3 regions of the Desulfovibrio ferrophilus genome follow, and region 2 is predicted to be linked to each of the others. Evidence: predicted binding sites of a transcription regulator. Region 2 holds the regulator's gene; each other region holds the start of a gene.

Evidence for each region. Region 2 encodes sigma-54, which starts transcription at its own class of promoters, with help from an activator protein. Its sites were predicted from a motif close to CTGGCACGGNNNNTGCTT; they were not measured.
Region 1: the regulator sigma-54 is predicted to act here: its motif matches at 6,297-6,314, upstream of flgB (flagellar basal body rod protein FlgB).
Region 3: the regulator sigma-54 is predicted to act here: its motif matches at 4,378-4,395, upstream of nifH (nitrogenase iron protein).

What each region holds. Positions count from the first base shown of each region.
Region 1 is NZ_AP017378.1:2,822,093-2,830,098, forward strand. It holds gene EL361_RS13010 (ribonuclease catalytic domain-containing protein) at 1-1,158, shown strand, start outside; gene plsY (glycerol-3-phosphate 1-O-acyltransferase PlsY) at 1,492-2,091, shown strand; gene hflX (GTPase HflX) at 2,510-4,117, opposite strand; gene EL361_RS13025 (IMP cyclohydrolase) at 4,552-5,151, opposite strand; gene EL361_RS13030 (tetratricopeptide repeat protein) at 5,365-5,928, opposite strand; gene flgB (flagellar basal body rod protein FlgB) at 6,401-6,811, shown strand; gene flgC (flagellar basal body rod protein FlgC) at 6,811-7,248, shown strand; gene fliE (flagellar hook-basal body complex protein FliE) at 7,273-7,626, shown strand; gene fliF (flagellar basal-body MS-ring/collar protein FliF) at 7,683-8,006, shown strand, end outside.
Region 2 is NZ_AP017378.1:909,734-917,739, forward strand. It holds gene kdsA (3-deoxy-8-phosphooctulonate synthase) at 1-23, shown strand, start outside; gene EL361_RS04240 (KdsC family phosphatase) at 13-543, shown strand; gene lptC (LPS export ABC transporter periplasmic protein LptC) at 540-1,121, shown strand; gene EL361_RS04250 (LptA/OstA family protein) at 1,118-1,717, shown strand; gene lptB (LPS export ABC transporter ATP-binding protein) at 1,717-2,439, shown strand; gene rpoN (RNA polymerase factor sigma-54) at 2,652-4,109, shown strand; gene hpf (ribosome hibernation-promoting factor, HPF/YfiA family) at 4,210-4,746, shown strand; gene EL361_RS04270 (PTS sugar transporter subunit IIA) at 4,751-5,200, shown strand; gene rapZ (RNase adapter RapZ) at 5,197-6,099, shown strand; gene EL361_RS04280 (PTS sugar transporter subunit IIA) at 6,155-6,592, shown strand; gene EL361_RS04285 (PTS sugar transporter subunit IIB) at 6,597-7,064, shown strand; gene EL361_RS04290 (PTS sugar transporter subunit IIC) at 7,058-7,762, shown strand; gene EL361_RS04295 (manganese-dependent inorganic pyrophosphatase) at 7,903-8,006, shown strand, end outside.
Region 3 is NZ_AP017378.1:1,596,766-1,604,771, forward strand. It holds gene nifK (nitrogenase molybdenum-iron protein subunit beta) at 1-753, opposite strand, end outside; gene nifD (nitrogenase molybdenum-iron protein alpha chain) at 917-2,557, opposite strand; gene EL361_RS07450 (P-II family nitrogen regulator) at 2,732-3,106, opposite strand; gene EL361_RS07455 (P-II family nitrogen regulator) at 3,103-3,459, opposite strand; gene nifH (nitrogenase iron protein) at 3,498-4,325, opposite strand; gene EL361_RS07465 (homocitrate synthase/isopropylmalate synthase family protein) at 4,655-5,758, shown strand; gene EL361_RS07470 (TOBE domain-containing protein) at 5,941-7,020, opposite strand; gene modA (molybdate ABC transporter substrate-binding protein) at 7,155-7,889, shown strand; gene modB (molybdate ABC transporter permease subunit) at 7,890-8,006, shown strand, end outside.

The DNA of each region.
Region 1 (8,006 bases), 1.8 Mb from region 2:
CACGATATCGACGACGCCTTTCACGTGCAATCCGGCCCGGACAACGGCTACCGCCTGCAAGTGGCCCTGGCCTGCCCGGCCCTGGGCTGGGAGTTCGGCTCCCCTCTGGACCGCGCCGTGCGCGAACGCGCAAGCTCCGTGTACCTGCCCGAGGGTGCCAGCCACATGATGCCCGAACGCTACGGCATCGGCCTGTTCAGTCTCTATCAGCAGCAGCCCAAGCCCGCGCTGGTGCTGGACTGCAACCTGGATGAGAACGGCAACATGCTTTCCATGGAGCCACGCTGCACCTGGGTGCGCATCGAACAGAATTCTACCTATCAGGCCATGGAAGAGGCCCTGGACACACCGGACTGTGACCCTTGCCTGACCCTTGCGGCCGAATTGGGGGCCAAGCTCAGACAGCGTCGCATCGACAATGGCGCCGTGGTCGTGGACAGGCCTGACCCCACTATCACCCTGGAAGGCGAGGGGGCAGAGACCCGCGTCTTGATCGAGGACTCTCCCCGCTACGACAGGGCTCAGGCCACGGTCAGCGAATTCATGATCCTGGCCAACTCCAGCATCGGCCAGTGGGCTGCGGACAGGGGCATCCCCATGCTCTTCCGCACTCAGGACATCACCCTGCCCGGTGATGCCGCCGGAGTCTGGGACACGCCCGAGGATGCCCATCGCATCGTGCGCATGATGGCTCCCACGACCCAGGAGTTGACCCCGCGCCTGCACGCCACCATCGGAGCCAAGGCCTATGCCCCGCTGACCTCGCCCATCCGGCGCTATGCGGACCTGATGAACCTGACCCAGGTGCTGCACGCCCTGGAGCACGACGATACCCCCCGCTGGGACCGCGAGGAACTGCTGCTCATGCTGCCGCACATCACTGCCCGCACCGAGGCCGCAGGACGCATCCAGCGTTTCCGACCCCGCTACTGGAAGCTGGTGCACTTCAAACAGCGCAAGAAGGAGATGTTCTCCACCACCGTGGTGGAAGACGGACAGCTGGTGATTCTGGCCATGCCCAAGGAGCAGATGTACGTGCGCTGCCCGCGCAACCTGCTGGGCGACAAGATCTACCCAGGCCAGCGCTTTGCCGTGCGCCTGAACAAGGTCAACCCACTGACCAACGAAATCCGGGTCGTGGAAGCACTGGAAGAATAAGCGGGCAAACGCTAGAGCACCCGCAGCCCAAAGTTGCGCAGCAATCCCGTGGCTGTTAGATCAGGTACCAGCAGCAACGGCGCCGGCAAAGGCTATTCAAAAACAAGCGAAGCACACCTAATTCATTAGATTTTATACGCTTAATATACTAATCACCGCTCCCGCATTGCGAAAAGCAAACTCGTCACAAGGCTGTTCAAAAACGGTTGGATGCGAGGCGCGAGGAGGAATCAAAGCCGACGTGTATCAAGAGCATCCACAAGGATTTGATTTCTACGATGAAACAAAGCAGACGGCTGATTTTCAACAGCCTGAGAGAGAAGGAGATGTCACATGGCTTCACTAGCTTGGCTCGCAATGGCCTACCTTCTGGGTGCGGTGCCCTTCGGATTGGTGGTCGGCAAGATTTTTTGCGGCATTGACCCGCGCACCGCCGGCAGCAAAAACACCGGTGCCACCAACGTGGCCCGGCTGTGCGGCTTCAAATACGGCGTACTGGCCCTGGTTCTGGATCTGGCCAAGGGCTTCATTCCCACAGCCATTGCCCTGACCTTTTCCGACTCCTCGCTGTTCCTGTCCCTGACCGGACTGGCGGCCATTCTGGGCCACTGTTACTCGGTGTTCCTGTACGGCAAGGGCGGCAAGGCCGTGGCCACCACCGTGGGTGTCTTCCTGGCCCTGGCCCCGATTTCCGCCATCATTGCGGCGGCATTGTGCATCGCAGTCATTGCCAAGTCGGGCTATGTCTCCCTGGGGTCCCTGACCCTGGTCACCGCCCTGCCCATCCTGATGCTCGTGACCGGCAATATCACCTACTGCCTGATGGCGCTGGTGGTCATGGCCCTTGTCTTCTGGCGGCACCGCGAGAACATCGAGCGACTGGCCAGGGGCGAGGAAAAATCATTCCTCAAAAATAAATATACCGACGGCTGATCACACTCAGGGCAGCCCCAAAGCACGCGATGGCGACGTTGCTGCGAAAAAAGCCAAACCCTCATGTACCATTCTGTACACTTCGGGCTTGGCTTTTTCTTGCGTCTGGCCCTCGCACACTTTGGAACTGCCCGAGGAAAACCATCTCATTTGTCATCACTTCAAATAAAAAGACACCTCACCTCATGGCTGTTCAAATGACGTCAGATGTTAGGCGCAAAAACCCGGCAAGCTCGACGGCCTCAGACCGTCGGCGAGTCTTCGAGACTTACGGGATGAGAGAGCAGCGCTGTATCTGAACATACGTGAGAGTTTGCCGGGTTTGAAGCATACCTAGGGCATAAGGTCTTGTAAGCTCGCAGCTCGCTAACAATTCACTTAACGCAGCAGATGGCGTGATTTCAACAGCCGCCTCCGGCTACCCCACATCAACTCCGGGGAAGGCTCGAACACAAATGGCATCAGCCAACTCACGCAGGGATTTGCGATTCAATGCGCAGATCGACACCGCTTCGGGGTACTGGTTGCGCAACAGCTCGCGCTGCCCGGCGTCCAGTCTGTCCCATTTGTTGAGCACCAGCAGACGCGGAATCTCATGCAGTTTCATGTCCAGGAGGATGTCGTCCACGGCCTTGATGTGAGTCTCCAACTCGGGATGCCCGGCATCGGCCACCTGAATCAGCAGGTCCGCTACTTCCAGCTCCTCCAGAGTTGCGCGAAAGGCTTCCTTCAACTCATCTGGCAATTGGCGGATGAACCCCACGGTGTCTGTGAGGATCAACTCGCGTTCCAGAGGGAAGCGCAGGCGGCGGGTGGTGGGGTCCAGGGTGGCAAAGAGCTTGTTCTCGGCCAGGACCTTGGATTCGGTCAGGGTATTGAGCAGTGTGGACTTGCCCGCGTTGGTATAGCCCACCAGCGCAGCCACGGGCAGACCTGCCTTGGCCCGACGCAGGCGCGTGGCCTTGCGACGCTTGCGCAAGTCGCCCAGCTCTTTCTTGATGCGAGTGATGCGCTCACGCACACGGCGGCGGTCGGTCTCCAGCTTGGTCTCACCCGGTCCGCGGCCACCAATGCCACCCATCAGGCGCGACAAGGCACGTCCGGTGCCCGCCAGGCGCGGCAGTGTGTATTGCAGCTGGGCCATCTCCACTTGCAGCTTGCCTGAGCGCGTGGTGGCGTGCTGGGCAAAGATGTCCAGAATCAGCTGGGTCCGGTCCAGAATCTTGCGCTCGGTGATATTGGCCAGGTTGCGCATCTGCGAGGGAGTCAGCTCCTGGTCGAACAGAATCACACCCGCGTTTTCCTGGAGGGCACGCACCTCCAGCTCCGCCAGCTTGCCTTTGCCCATGATGGTCTTGGGGTTGGTCTTGCGCACGCGCTGGATCACGGTGCCACCGTTTTCCAACCCAGCGGTCTTGGCCAATTCAGCCAATTCCTCCACGGAGATTTCCTGCAACTCCCGGGAAGTCGTATCCACGCTGACCAGAATCGCCCGTTCGGTCTCGCCCATGGCCGCGCCATCGGCCGCCAGAGTGGTGCCCACACGGGCCAGCTCCTCTTCCAGAGCCTCGACCTGAGCCGCAAAGTCCACGTCCACCCGATGCCAGGGCACCGGACCTGTAATATCGTATAATCCCCCATCCGGATTCGGGGGCAGCAGATGCGCGTAATAGACGTTCCCGGGCTGACCAAAACCGTCCACGGTCAGAGCCATGATCCCGTCCAGGCGCAAAAAGACCATGTCCATCAGGTCTTCCTGGGACAGGGCTTCGTCGGACAAGTGGGTGTGCAGCAGCCTGAGGCCGCGCAAACGACCTGCAAAGCGACGCGTACGAGTCAACTCGGGAATATAGATACCGCGCGCGTCACCCACCATGACCATGTCGGGCTTGCCCTTGCGATCGATGAGCAGGCCGATCTGACGGCCCATGCCAGCCGAAAGCATACCCAACTCGCGCGCCTGCTCGCTCGCCATGCCGCCATGGGTCGGGTACTGGCGGTTGTAGAGCCGCGAGAGCTGTTTCATCTGGCTGGGTTTCAGGCCCTGGGTGTTGCCCTGTACTTTGTTTGCTATGGGGTGCTCCTTTAGCTGGGGCGTTGAAAATTCCTCGTTGGGTTCGTTGCTACGACAAAATCAACCTCTCACATATGAATTCTATATGCATCGAGCTTGATTTTGTCTTGCTACTGGCCCTCGGATTTTTTGATCGCATTCCGATGCGCCAGGCTCTCAAAAAGGCAAGAACACCGATCACCTCTAGCTTTAAGCACCCTATTACGTGAGGCAATACCGGAGGCAACTCAAAAGTTATATTTCGATCAAGTGAGTCTGAACCGGAAGCCGTTCAAAAACCACGCGGGCCAGGCACCAGAAGTTTTCAAACTCGATGCATAGTCGACCTATGTGAGAGATTGAAAACTTCGCAGCAACACAGCCCGCGGGGGAATTTCAACGGATTCCTACGCGTTTTTACTGCCCAAGTAGCTGGTAATCATCGCGTCATATTCCGAGGTCTTGGCAAACGTCTCGCAGGCCATGTCCTTGCGCAGGGGCAGGGAGACCTTCATGTCGTTGGCCTTCAGATCGTCGATGATGCGGTCGTAGTGCTCGACGCCGGGTGCCACAAGGATGGAGTGGAAGTTCTTGGCTGCGGCGCGCAGCATGGTGGGGCCGCCGATATCGATCTGCTCCACGGCGGCCTTCAGGTCCAGGCCCTGGGAGGCGGCACGAGCGAAATCGTAGAGATTGACGCAGATCAGATCGAAAGGCGCCAAGCCCAATTCGGACAGGGTGTCCATGTGCTCGGGGTTGTCCTTGTCGGCCAGAACGCCGGCATGGATATGGGGATGGAGGGTCTTGACCCTGCCATTCATGATTTCAGGAAAACCGGTCACGTCGCTGACAGAAGCCACGGGCAAGCCCGCATCAAGCAGCATTTTCCGGGTTCCGCCGGTGGAAAAGAGTTCAACCCCGTTTTCTGTCAGAAAACGGGCGAAGTCCTCCAACCCGGTCTTGTCGGTCACGCTCAGGATGGCGCGCCGAATGGGCAGAAGATCCATGCATTCACCTCGCTGTGTTTTCCGAGGTGATGCCAAATATGTGCGTGACTGGCAAGGAGCGAGCGCACTGCTCCACCTCATCCTGGTACTTGGCACCCCAGCCCCAGCAGCTCTTGTTGAGGCTGGGGAACCAAGCAGGGGAGGGGAGATTATCGTCACTCAGTCTGATCCGGGGCATAAGGGAGGGAACCCAACACCACCCCGGAAGGACCGTTATGACCTGATGTGCTCCAGAAGTTCCTTCGCGGACTCATTGTCCGGGTCGGTCTCCAGGATGCGCTCCAGATGCCCTCGTGCTTCATCGGGCTTGCCGACACAGCTCAGGCACCCCGCCAGCGAATAGCGGACATCATGCTTCAGGGGATCGATGGCGAGGTAATTCTCCATATGGGGAATCACTTCCTCGATGCGACCCAGCACATGACCCAGCTGAACCAGCATGAAAATGCTGATCATGTTTTCGGGGTTCTGATCCAGGGCCTGGGAAAAATGATCAAAGGCCTCGTTCTGACGATTGGTTTCCATCTCCACGAGGGCCATACCGGCCAGAGCCTTATCGCTCTGCTCGATTTCTGCGGCCTTCTTGTACAGCTCGTAAGCCCTTTCAAGCTCACCCTGCTGAACGGCGATGGTGGCCAACCCCAGATAGGGATCGGGATGGATGCCGTTGGACTGCACTGCCTTGTCGTAATACTCGACGGCTTTGTCCAAATCACCCATGAAGAGATAACACTCTCCAAGTTCCTTGTTGATTTCGTAATCAAGATGGCTACTCATGACATTCCCCTCCACTTTGGGAATCATCGGGTAATCGGTCCTCGGTGCACATCCTATTGCATCAACCGAGCCGACTACTCATCCTGACGCGACAGCGCCATACGCCAAGCTTTAGCAAACCCCGTGCCACAATGATCAGCCGCCGCCCCGCAATATAAGGAACGCGCGTTTACACTAGAGTGGGCGGGAACTTATCGCCGCCTCACGCCACAGGCAGACATCGTCAATCTTATATCGGCCGGAAAATCATGCCCAGCAACTCACGCATAGTCCCCTGACACCGTCCTCGTCTTTACACACCCTCATCCACCCCTCCCCCCTCCTCGGCTACTCCAAATAAATCTCGTTAAATCAGCTAGATGCAGCGTTTGGCACAAGGGTTGCTCAGATGCTTGCGATCCGAACGACGATTTGCACCAGGAAAAGCTTGCCCAGGAAGGGCGCGTCGTCCGGGAACCTAGGAGGGACGGGCATGAAAAGCCTTTTTGGAACTCATATTCAGTTAACGGGCAAAGTCCTGGACATGCGGCTCATGCGTCAAAATGTCGTCATGAGCAATCTGGCCAACATCACTACGCCCAACTACAAGGCGCAACGGCTGACCTTCGAAGAAGATCTGCAGTCCGCCTTGAACCTGGATGCGCGCGGCAAGATGAGCCGCACCGCAGGCGCTCACGTTCCCTCTGTATTTTCCAGTGACTCCTTCGGAGCGGACTTGGAAAAGGGCTTCAAGCATCGCGTCATTCACGGACAGGACAACGTCGATCTCGACAAGGAAATGTCCGTCATGGCCAAGAACACCTTGATGTACAACGCCCTGACCACTGTCCTCAAAAAGAACTTCGAAGGACTCACGACCCTTATTTCGGAGGCGAGTAAGTAATGGACTTCCTGACAGCACTCGACATCGGTTCATCGGCCCTGTCCGCAGAACGGACAAATCTGAATATCATTTCCATGAACCTGGCCAACGCCAAGACCACCCGCACCGCCGAAGGCGGACCGTATCAACGGCGCGGCGTGATCAAGGCCACCACCGACGTGGACGCCCGATTCTCCAGGGTCATGCAGGATCATCTGACTCGCGAACTGAAGGGCGTGCGCATTCTGGGCATCTCCCGCGATTCCGAGCGCATGAAGCAGGTCTTCGAACCCGGTCATCCCGATGCCAACAAGGACGGCTACGTGACCTACCCGGACATCAACGTGGTGGAGGAGATGACCAACATGCTCACCACCACCCGCTCCTACGAGGCCAGCGTGGCCTCCATCTCATCCGTCAAGGGAATGTGGAACAAGGCCCTGGAACTGGGAAGATAAGTACGAGCTTAAGGGAGAATAATCATGGCTATCAATAATATCGCAATGAATGCTTACCGCAGCGCCATCGAGTCCGGAAAGGTCCACCAGCGTGGTGCCGATTCCCTGACCAAGATCGGGAAGCAAGGCACCTCCGGGCACATGCGTGTCGGCAGCGGCAACAGCTTCGAGAAGACCGTCTCCGAGTCTCTGAAGAAGGTCAACGACCTGCAGACCGAAAAGACCAGCATGATCGAAGCCTTCGCCTCGGGCGAGAAGCAGAACGTGCATGAGCTGATGATCTCGCTGCAAAAGGCTGGGCTGGCCATGAAGATGACAAGCGCCGTGCGCAACAAGGTCATGGACGCCTACAGAGAACTCTCGAAGATGTCGTTCTAGCCCAGAGAACGTAGTCCCAACTTCAAGTACAACGACCAGCACCCGGAGCAGAATCCATGTCGCCCGAACTGACAAGCATCACCGAAAAGGCCAAAAACTTCTGGGTCAAGACCAACGTCTCCCAGCGTATCCTGATCGGTGGACTGACCACCACGGTCATCGTCACCTTCTTCCTGCTCATTTTCTGGCTCAACCAGCCGGACTATCAGGTGTTGTACTCACGCCTCTACCCCGAAGACGCATCCACCGTCGTCAACCTGCTGCAGGCTGAAAAGATTCCCTACAAGCTGGAAGACAACGGCTCCGTCATCATGGTTCCGGCAGACAAGGTCTATGACCTGCGCCTGAAGATCGCCGGTGAAGGCAACCTGCATGGCCAG
Region 2 (8,006 bases):
GGAGCCTGAAATATGAATGTTAAGGACAAGGAGCAGGCGGCGAAAATTCGTCTGTTGGTCCTGGATGTCGACGGAGTGCTGACCGACGGCGGTCTGTACTACGACCATCAGGGCAATATATCCAAGCGTTTCAACGTCCAGGATGGGCTGGGCATCAAGCTGGCTCAAGCTGCCGGGCTGGAAGTGGCCGTGATTACCGGTCTGGATTCTCCGGCGGTGGAAACCCGGGTGCGCGAGTTGGGCATCACCGAATACCATGCCGGGCATCTGGCCAAGATTCCCCTGCTTGAGGGCATCTGCGAGCGCTTGAAGCTGGATTTGTCCGAAGTGGCCTATTTGGGCGACGATTGGGTTGACGCTGGCCCCATGCGGGCCGTGGGGCTGCCCATGGCGGTCGCCAATGCCCAGTCCGAGATTCTCGTAATGGCCGATTTCATCACCGAGGCCCATGGTGGCCAAGGTGCCGTGCGCGAGGCCATTCGTCATATCCTCGAGGCCCGGGGTGACCTGGATGCCTTGTGGGAAGAATGGGGCAATCGATGAAACGTTTCTTGCCCTGGATTGCTGTGCTGCTGGTCGTTCTGGCGCTTGTTGGCGGTTGGCTGTGGCAACGTATGAAAAATGATGTTGCTGCCGTGGCCGAATTGGCTCAGGAACTTGATGTGGACGTGGCCTTGCAACAGGTTGAGTTGTCACAGGGCTCCGAAGGCAAGGCCAGCTGGCGTCTTGTGGCTGACAAGGCCAATTATCTCAAGGATGAACAGCTTGTCAGGTTGGACAACCCGCGTGTCATCTACTACCAGGAGCAGGACGGTTCGGAGGTCAATGTTACCGCTACGGAAGGCGAGGTCGAACAGTCTTCCGGGGATGCCCGCCTGTGGCCGGACGTGGTGATTGTGTCGGGACCGACGACGGTGTATGCCGATCATCTGTTCTACAGCGGTGAGACGCGAGACATCGACTTGACCGGTAATGTTCGCATGAAGCAGGGTGAGATGATGATGACTGCCCCGCACCTGATTATGGATATGAAGACCAACGACATCAAAGCCGATGGTGGCGTCACGAGTCTGCTCTGGTCTGAGCAGACCGCTGTCCCGGCAAAGGAGCGCCAACAGTGAAGCGCGTAGCATATTTCATTCTCATGGCCTTGGTTCTGACCGGGCTGTTTGCCTCCATTGCCTTTGCCAAGGACGACAAGATTCCCACCAAGATCACCTCGGACCGCATGGTCTACGAGTCGGGTGGAAGCCAGGTGACGTTTACGGGCAACGTGCATGTCACCCGGCCTGACATGCAGATCTGGTCCCAGAAGATGATTGTGCATCTCAAGCAGACCACGAAGAAGGCTGGTGCAGCTGCTGCGCCTTTGGGTGGTGATCCGGGCGAGATCGAGAAGATCGTGGCTTTGAAGAAGGTGCGAATGCTGCGCGAGGGCAAGGAAGGCTTCTGCGGCAAGGCCACCTATATGGTGGAGAAGGATCTGCTTGTGATGGAAGAGTGGCCGCGCCTTGTCGATGGCAAGAACACCATTCAGGGCAAGATCATTCGTCTCTATCTGAAGGAGAACCGCAGCGAGGTCGAAGGGACTGGCAACACCCAGGTGGAAGCCATCTTCTTTACGCCTAAGGACGCAGGCAAACCTGCTGCTGAGACCAAGCCCGCAGCAGATGACGCACAGCCTGAAGTTCCTGCTTCCAACGGGGAGACTCAGTAATGGCAGTGCTCCTGGCAGAAGACCTTTGCAAGCGTTACGGCCAGCGCGAGGTCGTGCACGACATCGGACTTTCAGTGAAACAGGGCGAAGTGGTGGGGCTGCTTGGTCCCAACGGCGCGGGCAAGACGACGACCTTCTACATGCTGGTGGGCATCATCAAGCCCAACGGCGGGTGCGTTCGTCTGGATGAAACCGAGCTGGCCTCTCTGCCTTTGCATGACCGGGCCCGACTGGGCCTGTCCTATCTGCCTCAGGAAAGCTCAGTCTTCCGCAAGCTCTCGGTGCGTCAGAACCTGGAGATCATCCTGGAGCACACGGGCCTGTCTCATAAGGAACAAAGGGCCAAGGCCGATCATCTGCTGAATGAATTGGGCATCACCAAATTGGCCGATCAGAAGGCCATGCATCTTTCCGGTGGCGAGCGCCGTCGCTTGGAGATCGCTCGGGCGTTGATCCTTGATCCCAAGTTCATGCTGCTGGATGAGCCCTTTGCCGGTATTGATCCCATTGCCGTGGATGATATCCAGGGGATCGTGCGTGGTCTGAAGGAAAAGGGCATTGGCGTTCTGATATCCGACCACAATGTGCGCGAGACTTTGCGCATCTGTGATCGGGCCTATCTGGTCTATGAAGGGCGGATCATTCTGTCGGGTACTCCCCAGGAAATTATAGATGATCCAAAGGCCAGAAGAGTGTATCTTGGCGAAGGTTTCTGTCTTTAACAGCCTGTCCTAATAGATCTTTCTCCCTATACAAAAACCTTGCCATTTCTATTGCAAGGCTATCGTGTCTGTGGCATTGTCTTGATGCGCTCTAAATGGGCGTGCCAGGAGGAATGCCACTTTTTTTGTTATGGATAACGGTGCATTGCCATAGATCTCACCGGTATTGACCGGATTCTCGACCTCTCTACCCTCCAACAAGCGATTATATTATGGGATTGGAACTCAGGCAGCAGCTCAAACTTTCACAGCAGTTGGTCATGACGCCACAGCTGCAGCAAGCGATCAAGCTGTTGCAACTGTCACGTTTTGAATTGTTGGACATGGTCCAGCAGGAGTTGCTTGAGAATCCGCTGCTGGAGGAGAAGCCCGAGGAAGAGGCTGTGGAACGCCCTGCAGAGGAGCAGGCCGCACCGACCAAGGAAGAGACTTACAACGACGAATCCGTTGAACAGGACCTGGCCAAGACGGCTGAGTGGGAAAGCTATCTGGGCGAGTTTTCATCCACGGCCAAGCAGGCGGTGGGACGTGAGTACGAGACACCGGAAGAGGGCATGTCCTTTGAGGCCCGTCTGTCTGCCAAGCCTTCCCTTGAGAGTCACCTTGATTGGCAGCTCAGGCTTTCCGGTGCCTCTGAGCTGGATGTTCAAATTGGTGAGCAGATTATCGGTAATCTCGATGGGCTTGGGTATCTGAGAGCCACTGCCGAAGAAATTGCAGATCAGTTGGAGCATATGCCTGTGTCTGTGCAGGCGACCTCTGCCGAGGTGGAGTCCGTTATTCTGCGCATGCAGCGTTTTGACCCCTTGGGTGTTGCCGCACGCGATCCGCGTGAATGCCTACTGGTGCAGCTGGATGCCTATAATATGGATGACCCCATTCTTGTCTCGCTGGTTTCCGAGCATCTTGAGGATCTGGAGAAGCGCCGCTACAAGCCTATTGCCCGCAAATTCAAGATTTCAATGGAAGAACTCAAGGAATATCTGGATGTTATTCAGACCTTGGACCCCATGCCCGGATCGTCTTTTGCCGGGAGCGAGCCGCAGTATGTGAGCCCGGACGTGTTCGTCTACGAATACGATGGTGAATTCGTTATCGTCCTGAATGAAGAAGGACTCCCCCGATTGCAGGTCAGCCCCTATTATGTGGATTCCGTCAAGACCACAAACTCCAAAGATAAAGAATACATGCAGGACAGGATGCGTTCTGCAGTCTGGCTGATGAAGAGCCTGTATCAGCGCCAGCGGACGCTCTACAAGGTCATGGAGAGTATCGTCAGGTTTCAGGAAGAGTTTTTCCGCCACGGGGTGAAGAAACTGAAGCCGCTGATCCTGAAGGATGTTGCGGACGATATAGAGATGCATGAATCCACCATCAGTCGCATCACCACCAGCAAGTACGTCTCTACTCCTCACGGTGTGCACGAGCTTAAATTTTTCTTCAATAGTGCTTTGGGGTTGGATGATGGCTCTCAGGTGGGTAGCGAATCCGTCAAGGCCATGATCAAGGGCTATATCGGAAGCGAAAATCCCCGCAAGCCCTTGTCAGACGAGAAAATCGCCGAAATGCTCAAAGGCGAACTTCAGGTCAACATTGCCCGCCGTACGGTTGCCAAGTATCGGAGTGCGTTGGGCATTCTTTCCTCGTCCAAGCGCAAGCAGATTTTTTAGCGGGCACAATGGTGCAAAGCCCTTTATTTTGCGTTGGATTCATCCTACACTGGAAGTGACTGGGATTCCCGGTTCCACAGCTTAAGTTAGGAGGACGCCTATGCAAATCAAGTACAACTTCAAGAACTTTGAACCGTCCGACCATCTGAGGAATTACGCCTCCACCCGATTTGAAAAGCTGTTCAAGTACGACAGGACCGAGAATGCCCTGCTTCAGGTCAATCTTTCGGTCGACAAGTTCCGGCATAAGGCGGACGTCGTATTCACCGGTGATGAATTGCACATCTCGGCGGTTGAAGAATCTGAAGACATGTACTCCACCGTTGACCTGGTTCTGGATAAGCTTGATGCTCAGGTCCGCAAGACTCGCGAAAAGGCCAAGGATCGTCGTCAGGCGAGAGGCTCAGTCCGCATGGACGTTATCAGCTTTGCTGATTCTGCCGCCGGAGAGCGCGTTCCTACCATTGAGGAAAGTGACTCCTATGAACCCAAGCCCATGGCCGTGGAAGAAGCCGCCCTGCAGCTGGATTCCCTGGGCTATGAGTTCCTGGTCTTTCATAATGCAGAATCCGAACGAATCAATGTGATCTACCTCCGTAAGAACGGAGATTATGGACTGATTGACCCTGGGATGTAAGTAAATGAAGCTCGGAGATTTGCTGGATAGGGATTTAATTCTGCCCAAGCTCAAGGCCGGGACCAAGAAACAGGTCCTGGCCGAGCTTGTGGCGGCGGCAGTGGATAAACTGCCGGAACTGGATCGGGACACGGCAATTGAGGTCCTGACCGAACGCGAGACTCTGGGCACAACTGGTATTGGGGATGGTATTGCCATTCCTCACGGCAAGTTGGATAACCTGGAAAATATTGTCGTGGTTGTTGGCCGCAGCGCGGGGGGCGTCGAATACGAAGCCCTGGACCAAAAGCCTTGTCATATTTTTTTCCTGGTTTTGGCTCCAGAACAGGTGGCAGGCATGCATCTGCGTGTCCTGGCCCATATCTCACGCCTGCTCAAGGAAGATTCCTTTAGGAAATCATTTGTCGAGGCCGATACGGGCGATGACCTGTGGCGGTTGCTCAAGGGGGCCTGAGCTCGATGAAGCCGGTCAGAGCCGATGGTGGTGAGTTTCCGGTTATTATTCTCACCGGGCTCTCGGGTGCCGGGAAGTCGACAGCGCTCAAAGTCTTTGAGGACCTCGGATTTCTGACCATGGATGGGTTACCGCCTCTGGTGATGCCGGAGATGGTTCGCCTGTTTCGCACGCAGAAGGATTTTCGTCATCGCGGGCTGACCCTGGGGTTGGACGCCAGCGGCGACGATTTTGCCAAGCAGTGGCCGCTGGCCCTGGGCGAGTTGGAAGCCATCGGAGCCAGACCCCGTCTTGTTTACGTCGAATGCAGCGCCCCTGTCCTGATGCGGCGTTATGCCGCTACCCGCCGCCCTCACCCCCTGGAAGGAGAACTTGGCCTTGAGCGTGCCATGGAAGAGGAGCGTAGGAGGTTGTTCCCGGTCCGCGAACGATCCGAATTGGTCGTTGATACGACGGACTACTCGATCCACGATCTCAGACGCTTCTTGCAGGAGAAGTGGAATTTCCTGAAAGAGAGACAGTGGGGGCTCAGGATTTACGTGTTGTCCTTTGGCTTCAAGCACCAGGTTCCCACAGATGCAGACATGGTGTTTGACCTGCGTTTCCTGCCGAATCCGTATTTTGACGAGAAGCTTCGTCCCATGTCGGGCAAGGACAAGCCTATTGCGGATTTTGTTCTTGGTTCGGACGAGGGCAGCGAGTTTTTACGACACCAGATGGAATATTTGAACTATATCCTGCCATGCTATGCCCGCGAGGGGCGTTACCGCCTGACACTGGCTTTTGGCTGTACCGGCGGACGTCATCGATCAGTGGCTACTGCCGAGGCCGTCTTTGACTCCTTGCGCAAGTCGGATTATGCAGTCTTTCTTGAACATCGCCACCTCGACCTAGAATAGGGACGGCATCTTGCTGAGGTGATGGGCGTCGCTGTCCCCCGGACGAACATAATACATGAGCAAAGAAACCAAGAAGATCAAGAATGTGGGCGTGGTTGTTGCCACGCACACGGATTACGGCACACGGCTGATTGCCGCGGCCGAGATGATCCTGGGAGAACAGAACGATTGTGTCTCTGTGAGCGTGGACATTTCCCACGGCATGGACGACATCGTTGAATCGTTGCGTCAGGCTGTGGAGTCCGTGGACAAGGGCGGGGGAGTGATGATTCTGACCGACATGTTCGGCGGAACTCCTACCAACCTGAGTCTCTCACTGCTCGGTGCCTATAAGCTCGAGGTGATCACCGGGGTCAACCTGCCCATGCTGCTCAAGGTTCTGGGGATGCGTTCCATGCCTCTGGCCAAGCTGGCGGATGAAGCCAAGAGCGCTGGCATGCAGGGCATCGTTGTGGCCGGTGAGGTGTTGCGAAAGAAAGTCGCCGGAGGGTAGGGCCGTGTTCTGGGTTCGAGTGGACAATCGACTCATCCACGGGCAGATCATCGAAACCTGGCTGCCGTATACGAAATCCCGCACGATCATTGTGGCCAACGATGAGGTGTGCGGCGATCCTCTGCGCCAGGAGATCATGGGCCTGGCTATTCCCAGTCATATCGACAAGATATTTGTGTGTGTCGAGGATACGCATGAATATATGTCACGTGCTTATGCCGTGGAAGAACCCGATGTACTGGTGCTGTTTTCCTCCTGTGTCGATGCAAGGCGGGCCCATCAGAAGGGATTGGCTTTCAAATCCTTGAACCTCGGGAATATGCATTATGGCCCAGGCAAGGAGCAAGTCTGCGCGCATGTGGCCCTGGATGGTCATGATCGCTCCTGCCTGCAATATTTCGATGACAACGACGTTGATCTTGATTTCCGCTGCGTGCCTAACCAACCAATCCAGGTCAGTCGATCATGGTAGAGGTGTCCACCGCGGCCATTATCTGGATTCTGACGGCCACCAGCCTGTATACTTTATTCGCCTTTCTTCGTTTTTCCTTGAACCTTGGCATTGTTGAGCGCCCACTGGTACAGGGCCTTGTCTGGGGCCTGCTGACGGGCAACGTCACCCTTGGAGTGTCCGTTGCTTTGGTTTTCGAACTGTTCTGGCTGGATTTGATTCCAGCGGGGACGTTCATCCCCCCCAATGCCGCTGCAGCGAATCTGGCTGCCTTGTGTCTGACAACGGTGTTTGGTTTCAGTAATCCTGCGCAAGTCGTCTTTCCCATTCTTTTGGCGTTCCCCTTGGCTTGGATTAGTTCGCGCTTGGAACAGGCGCATCGCCGCAGACAGGACCGTGGCTACAACATACTCCAGAGTTGGCTCCGTTCTGAACGGCAGGGGGATTATGCTCCTGGGCGGCTCATCCGGCGCGCTATCACCCAGACTCTCACCGCATATTTTCTGTTTTTCCTGCTGACGATGACTTCACTTGTGGCGTTGACCTCGTGGCTGCTTGCTCACGGCTTGTTACGTCCTCCCTCTGAAATGTTCTCCTGGGGGTATCTCTGGATTGGAGCCACACTTGGAGGCATGCTGGCGCTTCGGGTGCCAGGGGCCTATGTCATTCTTGTTCTGGGCGCCTGCGGCGTCGCAATGCTTAGCCTATTTATGGGTTGAGATTCCCCCTTCCAATCAAAAATCGTATTTCATTCCTGATCCCCTCTTGGCAGGCGCTAAGCTTTGTGCTATTTGGCACAAGCTTTGTGCGCAAGAGAGACGTTTAAGGAATTCAGTCAATACTTAGAGGAGGATCTCCAATGCTCGTTTTCGGTCACATGAACCCGGATACCGACACCATTGTTTCCGCTATTGCCTACGCCGATCTGGCCAGCAAACTTGGCAAAGACGCCAAGGCCGTTGC
Region 3 (8,006 bases), 690 kb from region 2:
GCGGGCTGCATCGGCAGAACACCATTCGCCCAGAGCCAGGGTGCCGATGGCATCACCCGTGCTCTTGAGTTCCTTCACGGTGGTGCCACCTTCGGGGAACATGGAGTATTTGCCGGACAGGGGGCCGTTGAGAACACCCGAGGTGTCCGGGAACATGGTGATGTCCACGCCAACCAGGGCAGACAGGCGTTTGATCTCTTCCATATCGGCGGGCTCGACCCAGCCGGGAATGACGTTGACTTTGCCGTTCTTCACGCCAGTGGACTCGGCCAGCTTGACCATACCTTTGACCATGTTGGAGAAGCCGGTCACGTGCGTGCCCACATAGCTGGGTGTATTGGCATAGATGACGTGTTTGCCTTCAGGGACTTTGCCGTCTTTGGTGGCCTTGTCCGTGATCTGTGGCAGATCGTCGCCGATGGTCTCGGACAAACAGGTGGTGTGCACGGCCACGACTTCGGGCTCATACACAGTGAACATGTTGTCCAGAGCCTGAACCAGGTTGGCCTGCCCACCGAACACGGATGCGCCTTCGGTGAAGGAGCTGGTTCCAGCGGAAACGGGTTCCTTGTAGTGCCTGGTCAGCATGCTGCGATGATAGGCACAGCAGCCCTGCGAACCATGACTGTGGGGCAGGCATCCGTGGACACCCAAGGCCGCGTACATGGCCCCCACCGGCTGGCAGGTCTTGGCGGGGTTGATGGTCAGAGCCTTGCGCTCAGCGACCTCATTGGGAGTATGTCTCAATAACATTGTAATCTTCCTTCTCAGTTGTTTCTCTTCGCGGGCCGCTCAAATCGAGCCGGATGCGAGGAGCCAGGAGGAGTCAAGGCGGACGCGTAATACTGATACGCGAGGGTTTGAACCAACCGCTGCGACAAAGCAGACGGTGCGGTTTCAACGGCCCGCCGCTTCGCTATTCCCAGACGTAAGTAGCCGAGAGCTCGGGACTTTCCTGCCAGGGGGCCTTCATGTAACTCCAGACCTTGCTGTTCGTGAGGCGATCGATCTCCTTATAGAAATTGATCGCGCCCTTGAACCCGGCGTAGGGGCCGCCGGAGTCATAGCTGTGCAGCTGTTTCATGGGCACACCCAGCTTCTGAATGGAGTACTTTTCCTTGATACCCGCGCAGAAGATGTCGGGCTTCAAGATCTCCACCAGTTTTTCAGCCTCGTACTGGTTGCAGTCGTCGATGATCAGGGAACCCTTATCCATGTCAGGAATCAGGCCTTCGTATTCCTTGAACTTCAAGCCACCCTCTTCCAGAGCTGCCAACTCGGCTTCGGTTTTGCGCGGCGCATACCGGGTATCGTCGGCCTCGACAGTGATTTCCTCGATGTTACGGCTATCCGCATCCACCTTCAGATTGGGGATCACATGTCGGCCTTCGTAGTCGTCGCGGTGGGCGAACTCGTACCCGGCTGAGAGGGTCTTCATTCCCATTTCAGAGAACAGATCCTGATAGTGATGAGCACGAGAGCCACCCACAAACATCATCGCGGTCTTGCCTTCGGTACGGGTTCTCACGTCGGCAACAACAGCTTCGATCTCAGGCATTTCTGCGGCGATGACGGCTTCGATCTTCTCGATAAACGACTTGTCGCCGAAGTAAGTCCCGATCTTGCGCAGACTCTTGGCCGTGGATTCGGCCCCGATGAAGTTCACCTTGATCCAGGGGATACCGAACTTGGTCTCGAGCATGTCAGCCACATAGTTGATGGAGCGGTGACACATGACACAGTTCAGGTCGGCTTTGTGGGCTGAAGCGAACTGATCGTAGGTGGAGTTGCCCGAGAAGGTGGCGATGTTGGTGATACCGCACAGTTTCAGGATGCGATCTATCTCGAATCCGTCGCCGCCAATATTATACTCGCCGAGGAGGTTGATTCGGTACTCACCGGGCTTCTCCTCGTCGTTCTCGCCCACCACATGTTTGAAAATCTGGTTGTTGGCGATGTGGTGACCAGCGGACTGAGACACACCCTTGTAGCCTTCGCAGGAGAAACCAAAGACGTTGCAGTCCCCGAACTTCTCTTTCATCTGCTTCGCCACGGCATGGATGTCGTCGCCGATGAGCCCCACCGGACAGGTGGCGAAGATGGCGATGGCCTTGGGATGAAACAGGTCGTAGGCTTCCTGAATGGCAGCTGCGAGCTTCTTCTCACCACCGAAGATGATGTCCTTATCCTCCATGTCGGTGGAGAAACAGTAAGGCATGTAGTTTTCATCACCTTCGCCCGAAGCGTCAGTCTGGTTGCGCCTGGTCAGCCAGGAGTAGAATCCGCAACCGATGGGACCGTGAGTGATGTTCACGATGTCTCTGGTGGGCCCCAGAATAACGCCCTTGCAGCCTGCGTAGGTGCAGCCGCGCATGGTGATGATTCCCGGAATGGTCCGCACATTGGCGGTGATTTCCGGAGTCTCATTCTCCAGAGCTTCGTTGATCATTATCTGCTTGGCTCGCTTGCGGGCCACCTTGGGGGGATACTTCTTAAGCATCTCCTCCTTGATGTCGGTGGGCTCCCATTTCACGAGCTTCTTTTTGGCTGTGGCCATGTCTGCTCTCCTCAGAGGGTGTTATCTAACTGGTAAAACAGTACCTTTTCACTGGGCGCTCACGAATTTCGAGGGCAAGGCCCGAGAAAATTTCAAGACCGATACGTATTTGCCATACGTAAGGGTTTGGATTTCTCGAAGTAACGTAGCCATCGGAAGATCGTGGGCGGCCAGTTAAACGATTGAGGCGGCGCCGGTCTCCCCGGTGCGGACGCGGACGGCATCTCCGACCGGCACGACGAAGATCTTTCCATCGCCGGGCTTGCCGGTCTTGTTGGCCGCGACAATGGCCTTGACCACGTCATCCACGTCTTCCGTGGGGACCACTGCGGTGACGATGCGCTTGGAATACAATTTTCCACGCTCGCCCAGCAGTTCCACCGCCTCTTCATAGCCCGCACCAGCACCCTCGAGGACCTTGCTGTCGACCAGCCCCTTGCCTCGGCCCTGGGCCTCGTTGGCAAAGAACGCGTCCACCCCGGCATCGGTCAGGGCCTGCTTGGTGCGGTTCATCATGTTCATGCGCACGACTGCGATTATTTCCTTCATGCCGGAACTCCCTCGGAAGCGGCGGCGGTATCCTGCACACCGGAACTGATGGTGTAGACATCCTCAACATCCGTGACGAAGATCTTGCCGTCACCGAAATTGCCTTTCTTGCCCGAACGGGCTGCGGTCATGATGGTCTCAATGACAAAGTCCTTGTCCACGGCGTTGACCACACTCATGAGCATGGTTTTGGGGATCTCGTCGTAGGTGACTTCACCGATCTTGATGCCGCGCTGCTTGCCGCGTCCCGCCACGGAGTATTTGGTCACGGCCGGGAATCCGGCGTCCATGAGTGCTGCAAGGACGTCGTCTGATTTCTCGGGCCGAACAATGGCTCTGATCATGATCATCATTATAAATTCTCCTGAAATTTCAGTTATTATCGATTTAATTAGGCAGCCAGCAGGCCGTAGTCCAAGAGCAGCTGCTCCAGTTCCTCAATTTCCAGGGGGGTGGGAACAACGAACATCTCGTTCTGATCAATGGCAGTGGCCAGGTTGCGGTAGTGATCGGCCTGACCCGCCTCTGGGTTCCATTCGATCACGGTCTGACGATTGATCTCGGCGCGCTGCACGTCGTTGTCGCGAGGCACGAAGTAGATCATCTGGGTCCCCAGCTTCTTGGCCAGCTCCTGAATCATCTCCTTTTCGTTATCCACGTTACGGGAGTTGCAGATCAGGCCGCCCAAGCGCACGGAACCGGATTGGGCGTACTTCATGATGCCCTTACAGATGTTGTTGGCCGCATACATGGCCATCATCTCACCGGAGCAGACAATGTAGATCTCTTCGGCCTTGCCATCACGAATAGGCATGGCGAATCCACCGCAGACAACATCACCAAGGACGTCGTAGAAGGCATAGTCGAGATTCTCACTCTCTTCGTATGCGCCCAGGGACTCGAGCATGTTGATGGAAGTGATGATGCCACGACCGGCGCAACCGACGCCCGGCTCAGGACCGCCAGACTCAACACACCAGGTGCCGCCGAAGCCACCCTTGCGGATATCTTCGAGTTCCACATCCTCGCCTTCCTCGCGAAGGGTATCGAGCACGGACTTCTGAGCCAGACCACCCAGCATCAGGCGGGTCGAGTCTGCCTTGGGGTCACAGCCCACAATCATGACTTTCTTACCCATCGCGGCCAGACCTGCGACGGTGTTCTGAGTGGTAGTGGACTTGCCGATGCCGCCCTTTCCATAAATTGCGATCTTACGCATGGTGTGCCTCCGAATGTTTGGCGTTTGGGGTTGCAGGTGTTTGCCCTCCTTAAGGCAACGGCCGTGCCAAAATCGATTAAATGGCGCAAGGCGCTAGAATAATTACACTAAGACGAAAAAGGAGACACTGAAACACCCTACAAAATCACTTCTCATGAACCTACATAAACGTAAGAACCTACAATTATGTCGGGTTTTATGTCGGCTCAGAATCAGCGCACAAAAATGTCATCACACTGAAATCAAAGGAGTTTTAATAATGGCACAAGTTCTGCTCTTTCAGGTCAACCGAACCGAAACACCTTCCGAACATTTAAGGAGACAGAACAATGCTCATCGACACCACACTGCGCGAAGGCGCCCAGACCTACGGGGTGACTTTCGACAATTCAGCATGCCGTGAACTGATCAAAACACTTGCCACTGCAGGCATTGAGGAAATCGAAGCAGGGTGGGCAGGCCAGAAAGAACTTGGGGAACTTCTGTCCTGGGCCCGGGGATTGGTGGGCAACACAGCACTGTCAGTCTGGGCACGTCTGAAGGCCGTGGACATCGATCTGGCCGCAGCGGCAGGAGCCGACCGCCTGAACATCGGGGTTCCCGTGTCCGACGCTCATCTGGGGTCCCGATTGGGGACCACCCGCGACAAGCTGCTTCTGGAACTGAGGGAACTCATTCCCCTGGCCCGCAATCGGGGCTTTGGCTACGTCTCCATCGGTCTGGAAGACGCCTCTCGGGCGGATATGGGATTTCTGCTTCAGGTCGCCCGGAGGGCAGCAGAGCTGGGGGCGGATCGCGTCCGCATCGCGGATACCGTGGGGATCATGGATCCGTCAGCGATGATGGAATTGACAACGACACTGCGTAACATTTTCCCCGCCCATATCGCCGTTCATTGTCATGATGATTTTGGCATGGCTACGGCCAATGCAGTCTCGGCTCTCAGGGCTGGGGCCGATTTCGCCGATGTCTCGGTTCTTGGTATCGGTGAACGCACCGGTGTCTCGCGCCTGGAGGAGGTCGCCTCGTTCATGTCACTGCGCAGCGCAGATAAACGTTATGACCTGTCTGCCATTCGCAAAGCGTGTCGCATGGTGGAGGAATTGGCGGATATCGCGGTGCCACGCAACAAGCCCATCTGCGGTCGTGACATCTTTGCCTGCGAATCAGGACTGCATGTGGATGGCCTGCTAAAGGCTCCTGCCCTGTACGAACCCTTTCCCCCTGAAGCTGTGGGGCAGACTTCGTCAGCCAGACGCATTGAATTCGGAACCAAGAGCGGCCGCTCAGCCGTGGGAGCCGCGCTCAAGCAGTTGGGACGGGCGGGTAACCCAGGGAATTTGTCCGCCCTGACCGAGGCGGTACGAGACGCGGCCCGGGATCTGGGCCGTCCATTGACCAAGCATGAAGTCGCAGACGCACTCGGCGCATAGTAGAAAGGAGGAAAGACGATGTTACAAAGAATCCTGATTCTTACCCTCTGGCTGATCCTCTGCTTGGGCTCAAATGTCCTGACTGCTGATGAATATCATACTGGACTGGTAAACGAAATTCACGCGCCCTCTTTCGAAACAGAAGGGAGGACGTGGTGAAATGGAACCCGCAACCGCGACTGCTACAAGCTGTTCAGCACCACCACCAGCGCCTTGAAGCGAAACTCCATCAACTGGCCGATTACCGGATCGAGCTGATCCAGAGTGGCTCCAGAGACCAGAGCACAAAGCGAAGTTCCGTCTGCGGCCTCGCCGATGATCTCGCCGATAACCGCAGTACGTTTGATGCCCGTGATCACTGCCGGAATGCGGTTACGATCCAAATCGGTAGTGGCTCCTGCCTGCCCCAGATCCACCAATGGTGCCTTAACTGTAGCCGCCACCGGGGCACCCGGCTCAAGTCCCAGGTTCATGGCGCTCTCTTGGGTAATCAGCGAACACAGTTCTGTGCCGAAGTCAGTTTTCAGGATCACCTCAGCCATGACTCCGTCGCAACGCACTTTCAGCACACGGCACAGAAAGGTATTGCGCGCGCTGGTGCGCAAAGCTGCATCGTCCGGGGCGAGCCGACGCACAATGCGTTGCGCATCCTCCTGGGAATACGCCTGGAACACACAGGTCAGATCCGTGGAGGACTGTCCAAGAATATCACGCACAACCGTCAGTGGAACCCCGCTCCGCAACAGTTCCACGGCACGGGAAGCCCGCAGCCCCCGGGGCGCGGCCAATGTCTTGGAACACCCCGCCTCTGCTGCGCGAGCATAAAAAATACGTCGAACATATCCGGGGTCCACCTGAAACAGAGTCCCTTCGAGCCCCGCTCCAAGCGGACCATCAAGGAAGCGATCCAGTTCCCGGCACAGAGTCACTGGCAGCGGCACTGTTCGTCGAGCGCCATTCTCACCGAAGACAGCCTCGCCACTCTCCAAATCAAGATCACAGCGGTCATCCAGAGCCTGCACCTCACCCAATCGCGCCCCGCTATAGCGCAGCATCAAAAACAAAAGTCGCATCCGTTCACGCGAACGACGGCGATCAGAACGCTTTGCAGCGGCGCACCAGAGCTTGAAACTCCGCTCCAAGGCCACCAATTGCGCTGGTTCAAGATGTCGCACTCCATCGGGCACCGTGAAGACTTCGCACGGAGCGAGTTTTTGAGAGCGTTCCTTGTGTCTTTCCATCAATGCGGAGTCATTAACCATGCGTTTTTTCCTAACAGTCACGGTTATACCGAGATGCGTGACCAGCTTGCCGGAGTCGCTGCATGCGCCTTAGGCCATTGAGCTTAGAGACTGGTCGCATATCGAACCAACCGCAACAACTGGAGCAAAACGCTATGATACGCGCAACAATCCTTACCCTGACTCTGCTGCTGAGTCTGCCCTTGTCCGCACGGGCTGCAGATCTGCTCATTGCCCAGGCCGCCAACTTCATGCCCGCCATGCAGGAAATCATTCCGGCTTTCGAAAAGGCCACCGGAATCAAGGCAGAAGCGACTTTTGCCTCCACGGGCAAGCTCTACGCCCAGATCACCAATGGTTCGCCACACGACATTTTCCTGGCCGCAGACCAGAAACGTCCAGACAAACTCCATGTCGCAGGTCTGGCGGAAAAGCCCTTTGTCTACGCTCTGGGCAAGGTCGTTTTATGGTCCTCAAAGCCCGGACTCTGCAATCGTCCCTGGCACGAAGCAGCCATGTCTGCCTCGGCGTCCAAAATCGCCATTGCCAACACGGAAACAGCACCCTACGGGACCTCAGCCATGAAAGCGCTGCAAAAGGCTGGAATCTGGGATGACATTCAGCCCAAACTGGTCCACGGTCAGAGCATCGCCCAAGCCTTCCAGTATGCCCACACCGGAGCAGCTGATGCCGGATTCTGCGCCTATTCCTCCGTCTTCACGGAGCAGGGCCGCAAAGGCTGCTTCAGCGTGGTCGAAGAAGCCCCGCGCGTGGTGCAGGCTGCCTGCCTGCTCAAGAACGCCCCTCATCCCGAAGCCGCACAGAAATTCATCAAGTTCCTTTCCGGCCCCGAAGCCAAAGCCATCAAAACAAAATACGGATACGAATAAATGGATCTGACGCCCCTGATCATCTCTGCCAAATTGGCCCTGTTGACCACCCTGCTTTTACCGCTGGTGGCCGCCCCCATCGCCTATGCCCTAGCGTTCTTCCGCTTTCCGGGCAAA